3 regions of the Synechococcus sp. JA-2-3B'a(2-13) genome follow, and region 3 is predicted to be linked to each of the others. Evidence: riboswitches for the same ligand, from Rfam matches in the RefSeq annotation. Region 3 holds a riboswitch; each other region holds the start of a gene.
What was found. A riboswitch is a leader RNA that binds a small molecule or an ion and turns the genes downstream of it on or off. The one in region 3 is predicted to bind cobalamin.
Positions count from the first base shown of each region.

Region 1: another riboswitch for cobalamin. It lies ahead of CYB_RS11180 (sirohydrochlorin chelatase); the one in region 3 lies ahead of metE (5-methyltetrahydropteroyltriglutamate--homocysteine S-methyltransferase).
Region 2: another riboswitch for cobalamin. It lies ahead of CYB_RS06320 (TonB-dependent receptor plug domain-containing protein); the one in region 3 lies ahead of metE (5-methyltetrahydropteroyltriglutamate--homocysteine S-methyltransferase).

Region 1 is NC_007776.1:2,453,598-2,455,794, forward strand. It holds gene CYB_RS11175 (heavy metal translocating P-type ATPase) at 1-778, shown strand, start outside; cobalamin riboswitch at 907-1,043, shown strand; gene CYB_RS11180 (sirohydrochlorin chelatase) at 1,076-2,116, shown strand.
Region 2 is NC_007776.1:1,390,163-1,392,359, reverse strand. It holds gene CYB_RS06320 (TonB-dependent receptor plug domain-containing protein) at 1-1,148, opposite strand, end outside; cobalamin riboswitch at 1,190-1,342, opposite strand; gene CYB_RS06315 (hypothetical protein) at 1,684-2,197, opposite strand, start outside.
Region 3 is NC_007776.1:1,970,812-1,973,008, forward strand. It holds cobalamin riboswitch at 339-544, shown strand; gene metE (5-methyltetrahydropteroyltriglutamate--homocysteine S-methyltransferase) at 1,001-2,197, shown strand, end outside.

The DNA.
Region 1 (2,197 bases), 480 kb from region 3:
TTTTCAGGCAAGGATAGGCAGTGGGGCAGAAGCCTGGGTGGAAGACCAGTGGATCTGCATCGGTCGGCTGAGCTGGCTACAGGAGATGGGGATCCCTTGGGATCCCTCTTGGTCAGAGCGGGTTCAGACCTGGGAAAGCCAGGGCAAAACGGTGATCGGCGTAGCCCAATCCCAGAGCCTGGTGGGGCTGTTGGCCATTGCCGATCCGCTCAAACCCACCTCTCCTGAGGCAGTGCAACAGCTGCAACAGATGGGTCTAGAGGTGATCCTGCTAACCGGGGATAACCCCACCACGGCCCAAGCGGTTGCTCGGCAAGCAGGCATTCAGCGGGTAATTGCCCAAGTCCGTCCGGATCAGAAGGCAGCTTACATACGCAGCCTAAGACAACCGCGACGGCGGGTGGCGATGGTGGGAGATGGCATTAACGATGCTCCGGCTCTGGCAGAAGCGGATGTGGGGATCGCCATCGGTACGGGTACGGATGTGGCGATGGCCGCCAGCGATATTACCCTCATGTCGGGAGATCTGCGCGGAGTCGCCACAGCCATTCAACTCAGCCGGGCCACCCTCAACAACATCCGCCAGAACCTCTTCTTCGCCTTTATCTACAATACGCTGGGGATCCCGATTGCCGCTGGGGCGCTCTATCCCTTTACAGGCTGGTTGCTCAACCCTATGCTGGCGGGGGCAGCCATGGCCCTGAGTTCCGTTTCGGTGGTCGCCAATGCCCTGCGCCTGCGACACTTTCAGCCCCCCAGACCAGCGGGCCGGCGTTAGGCCCTCTCCCAGGGGCAAGGGGGATTAGCGCGGCAACAGTTTTGCTGCCCTTTGAGCATGAGTCTGCCGTACCGCTCATGCCTCAGGGCTATCTTCTGGCAGACAAGGACATCCCCCCCAGGGGGCTTGGTGAACGACAAGCGGCAAGCTAACCTAAAAGGCTCAGGCAGACTGGGGAAAGCGCGGTGCAAGTCCGCCACTGTGACGCAACTGTGATGGGATCCCTCCCTCAGCCAGAACACCCACCTGCCGTTGTCCTGTACCCCTTGCGATTCACAAGGAACGGAGTTTTTTGTGTTGAATACCCTCAGTGTTTCCCCTCCGCTTGCGGTTGGGCAGTCTCCTGTTGTCCCCCTGCCCCTGTTGCTCATCGGCCACGGATCCCGCGACCCCCAAGGGCAGCAAGCCTTTCTGGAGCTAGCCCAGGCTTACCAAGCTCTCACCCCCCATCGACCGGTGATCCCCTGCTTTCTGGAGCTGACCCAGCCAACCATTGCCCAGGGGGTAGAGCAGTGCTTGGCCCAAGGGTGGCAAGAGATTGTGGTCCTGCCGCTGTTGCTGTTTGGGGCCCGCCACAACAAGTTCGATGTGACGATGGAATTGGATCTCCTGCAGACCCTCTATCCCCAGTTGCGCATTCATTACGGTGGGCCGTTGGGGATCCGCATCGAGATCCTGCAACTGCTGCGAGACCGATTGGCCGCTTTGATGGCCGCCCAACCGCAGCGGATCCCAGAAGCAGAAACCGTGCTCCTGTTTGTGGGTCGCGGCTCCAGCGATCCCGAGGCCAATGCCGAAGCCTGTAAACTGGCCCGGTTGCTTTGGGAAGGATCTGGGTTTGCCGCTGTGGAAACTTGCTTTATCGGCATTACCCATCCCCGCCTGCCCGTGGGATTGGAGCGGGCCTTGTCCTGGCATCCGCGCCGGGTGATCGTGCTGCCCTACTTCCTGTTTACCGGAGTGCTGGTGAAAAAAATTGAGGCGGCAGTGGAACAACAACGACAACGACAGCCGGAAATCGACTGGCTGATGCTGCCGGAATTGGGCCTTGTGGACACGGTGCTGCACAGCCTGCAGCAACTGGAGCAGGAAGCCCTGCAGGGCCAAACCCCGATGAACTGCCACCTGTGCAAGTTTCGCCTGGCCGTGAGCGCAGAGGTCAGAGCTGGATCCAGCCATCACCACCCTCACGAGCCTCATGACCACCATCACGGGCATGGATCCCATCACCACCCTCATTCTCACCATCACCCTCAGCACGGCCACACCCACGCAGCGGCTGGGGATCCCTGGGCCCAATTAGAGGGCTACCACCAACGGGCATGGCAGGTGCCCTAAGAGGGAAACAGAGGCTGCTGGCGGGATAAACTGAGTGCAGACAGGCAATTTTTGAACCTGGTTTTCCCGCTCTAGCGGTTG
Region 2 (2,197 bases), 580 kb from region 3:
TGATTCACAGTATTGTCATAGTTGACGTTGGTGGATCCCCTGGCAAAGGAGAAGGTGGTGTTGCGAGCTGAAATGGATCGGTAATCCGCTCCTAGAGTAAGCTCCAGGTTTTCAGCAGCCTTCCAGGTGTATTGCAGTTGGGATCCCCACCCCGTTCGCAGGATCTCATCCCGGGATCCCTGGCTTTGTGGGGCGCTGAAGCGATAGTTGAGGTCGTCAAAAAATACCCTGGCTTGCAGGGATCCCCTCTCTTGATCCCACAGCCAACTGAGATCTAACAGCAGGTCGTTGGTGTTTTGCACTGCATCGGGGGAGGGAAACTCGGTGCTGCCAGGCACCTGAAACGCTTTGTTGAGATAAAGGGCATTTCCGGTTAGGACTTGGCCTTCTGCCAATTGCCAGGTGAGCTTGGCTTGTAGGTTGTGGTACTCCACCGCCGAGTTTTCCCGCCTGCCGGCTTTGCCCAAACGCCTAATTTCAAAAGGAAAGTCGTTGTTGCTCTGCAGACGGCGATAGCTGACCACCCAGCCCAGATCCTGCGCTTGGCCGCGGTTTTGGATCCCTTGCTCGTTGAGGCCGTAGCTGCCGATAGCCGCTTCCAGCACGGTCTCGGATCCCGGCTTTGGCTCCAGGGTTACGATGTTCATGACCCCGCCAACCGCGTCGGATCCGTACAAAGTGGAGCCCCCACCTGGAGAGATCTCAATACGCTCGACCACATCTGTAGTGATCTGGGACAAATCAAACCCGCCAAAAAAGCCCAGGTCGTTAATGGGGCGGCCATCCAAGAGCACCAACACCTGGGCCGTTCGTCCTCCCCGCATAAACTGGGAGCTAAGGGCTCCCAACTGGGTTCCCGCCGTGCCGTCGCTGAGGATCCCGGGCAGGTAGCGCAGGGCCTCCTGAACCGTTCTTGCCCCTTGCTCTCGAATTTGCTGGCGGGTAATGACGTAAACCGGGCGGGAAGAATCCCGCAGCAAACCAGGACGGCGAAAAGGTGTGGTGACGGGTTGATTTAAAATCTCGGCGCTAACACCGGTTTCCAAAACCTCTTGAGCTGAAGGTGAAGAGGCCGCCGGCTGCGCCCACGCTGGGATCCCCAAAGCAAGACCCCCCAGCGCCAGGCTGAGACCTAGAATGGGATTCATTTTCTTTCTTGAAGCTCCTGATTCCGTGCGACGCGGAAGAAATGCGAGCCAAAACCGCAGGCGGGCATCCTGACTGAGGGCATAGGTCTAGCCTAAGCCCATCACAGTTGCGGCACAGCGCCGGATTTGCACCGGACTTTCCCCTTTACATGCCCTGGCTGATCCCCAGGACAACCTGTCGGTACAGCTTTCTCTGCGATTGCTCCGAAAAAGCCGTGCTAGGCATCATACATCCCCTGCTCTGGAGTTCCTATCCTGCCAGGGGGGATGTCATCTCCAGGGGTGAACAGGATCCCAACGGCAATCCCAGGGCTTTGGATGGGCCACATCCCACCAACTTAGAAAACCTGGGCCAGACTTCTTCTTTGCTTTGTAAGCGGTTAAAGAGTAGCCCACTACTATTCCAGATCCTGAGGCCCAGGGATCCCTTAGCCTTTTAGAGAACAGAGATACACCGAGACTTCACAAGACCCAGGGCTTTTGGGAGAGCAAGATAGAGACGCTGGCCTAGCCGCCATCGACTGGATCTGTTGGACTAGTACCCAACCGGATAGAAAAGAGGGGCTTTTTCGGTCGCGTGAGCGGCGCGGAGCGCTCTTTCCGGCAAAGCCGTTGCCTGGTGGGCTGGATCCGGCTCAACTTGGCTGGGAGAGGCAATTGGCACCTCGATCATCCGATCCGGTACCAGCGGCACCATTTCGGAGCGGTCGGCGATTTCCCGCAGAGAATTGGCAATGGATTCTTGAGTCAGCAGAAACTGTCGTTCGTTGCGCTGCATCTGCTGCCACACCTGGTAACGCTGGCTCCACCGGCTTTGGGTATGCACAGTCCAACTGTAAAGGCTTAACACTGAAACCCCAGAGAGGATAGCCATCCCTGTGGAGATCTGCTTCCACCAAGCTAGGTGTTCTGCCCAAGCCGAATGTTGGCTGCGAGGATGGGCTGATTTCAACTTCAAATCCAAAGGCTGGGTGCGGCTGGCTTGAACTGTACCGGAGAGGGGTCGGCTCAGAGCAGAAGGCTGTCTGTGGCGACGAGGGCTTTTGGGA
Region 3 (2,197 bases):
GTCCGCTCAGCAGCATTCTGAGCGCATCCAGCCCACATCTGGCTCAGCAAGAAGAGGCCCACAGACCACACAGTTACTTTTAAGCTTGATGCCATAGAAACCCCGATCTGTCGCTTTTTCAGCAAAAAGGAGCAAACCCCCTTGCCTCCTGGACAAGACTTATGGCAGCTAAGCTATCACTGCCTTATCTTGAGAGCAATGCAGGGGGGGAGGATGCTTAGAGGGTTCCGATGACTTCCTGCAAGACCGCTGGGTGAAAGGTGAGGTCTGGTAGCTCCAAAGGCTGCTGGCTTGGTGATGATTGAAGCACTCTACTCCCGTCTCTGAACTCCGTGATACGATGTAGCTCAGCTATCGGTTCTGACGGGGATCAGCCGCCAGAGGAAACGGGGAAAGAGCAGTGAGAATCTGCCGCTGTCCCGCAGCTGTGATCCGGTTTAGGAGAAGTTCTGCAGCAAATCTCTAGAGTCATTCGCTGCCGATCCAGATCTTGTCCCCCAAAACCGTGTCAGTCAGAATGCCCGCCGATGGTTTTTCTAAACTTCACAACATCTGCGAGGTACAGATGGTAACTGTCTTGGCTTTAGCTCGTTTCTGCTTTCGTTATCCTGAGCATTTTCCCGGCGTTGCTCCCACAAGCTTTCGGTACTCCTCAGCAGTAGAAATAAGTCCAAGAACCCAAGCAAGACTCTGAGCCAGTTGGCCGGGAGAGAGTAAATTTTGGGTGCTGTTGCACCAAGATCTATCAAGATCTACAGCCCGCCTACGCGAAGGAAAGAGTGAGATGTCAGGCTTCCTGACTTCAATTGGTAGGCTGGCAAGTAGCCACTGCGATCGCTGGCTGCGTTGAGTATCTTTTTTGCGCAAAAGGCAGTGTTTTGTTGGGGTTCCAGAGGCAAGAGAGGAACAGCCGGTTTCTTCCTTGGCGGGCGGGATCCCAGTTGAGGGCGAATTGAACGCAGGAAAATTAGAAAACTCAGTATTTGGGATGGCACACAACATGACTGCACAAACCATGACATTGGGGTATGCCCGCATGGGCAAGCGCCGCGAGCTCAAAAAAGCTTTGGAAGGCTTTTGGAGTGGTGCCCTAGGGTCAGAGGCTCTGCTGGCTACCTTTTGGGATTTGGAGACTCAAGCCTGGCAGACTCAGCTACAAGCTGGGATTGATCACATTGCGGTAGGGGATCAGACTCTCTACGACCATGTACTGGACTGGGCCACCTGGCTGGGGCTGATCCCCTCTCGGTTCCGAGGTCTGTCGGGTTTAGACCGCTACTTTGCCATGGCGCGGGGGCGGGAGGGCCTGCCGGCTTTGGAAATGACCAAGTGGTTTGACACCAACTACCACTACTTGGTACCCGAAATTGAGCCGGAAGCCGATCCCAGTCCTAACTTTGGGGATTTTTTGGAAAGAGTTCGGCGGGCCCAAGGGATCCTAGGGGAGCGCACCAGCCCCGTTGTCCTCAGTCCAGTGACTTTGCTCTGCCTTAGCCAGCGATCTGGGGATCTGCGGGCGGACTTGGAAAAGCTCCTTCCTCTGTACCGGGATCTCCTCCAGGAGTTAAAACAGCTGGGGATCCCAGAAGTCCAGATTCACGATCCCATTTTGGTTACCAGCCAGGGAAGTGGCCTGCGGGAAGCTGTGGAAATGAGCTACCGCCAGTTGGCAACCGCCGGGATCCCTGTCCACTTGGTCACCTACTTCGATGACCTGGGGGAGACTTACCCCTGGGTGGTGCAACTGCCGGTGGCCGGCATTAGCCTTGACTTTACCCGTGGCCACACCCTGGATCTGGTAAGAACCTATGGCTTTCCGGCTGACCAGATCCTAGGTGCTGGCGTAGTGGACGCTCGGAATGTCTGGAAGGTTCAGCCTGAGACCGTCTTGGCCAGCCTGCGGGAGCTGCAGGGGGTAGCTCCCAACCTACGGGTGCAGCCTTCCGCTTCGTTGCAATTTGTGCCCCACGACGCTGCTCTGGAAGCCCAGTTGCCGGAACCCCTCAGAAATGTCCTCAGCTTTGCCGAACAGAAGCTGGCCGAAGTAGCTCTCCTGGCGCGAGCCCTCAACGGCGAAGACACTGCTGCCCAGCAGGCGGAAATCCAGCAGCAATGGCAGAGCTTTGCGCAGTTTAGCCCCCCCAACCCCCAAGTGCGCCAGGCTTTGGCCAACCTCAAGCTCCAGGACTTCGAGCGA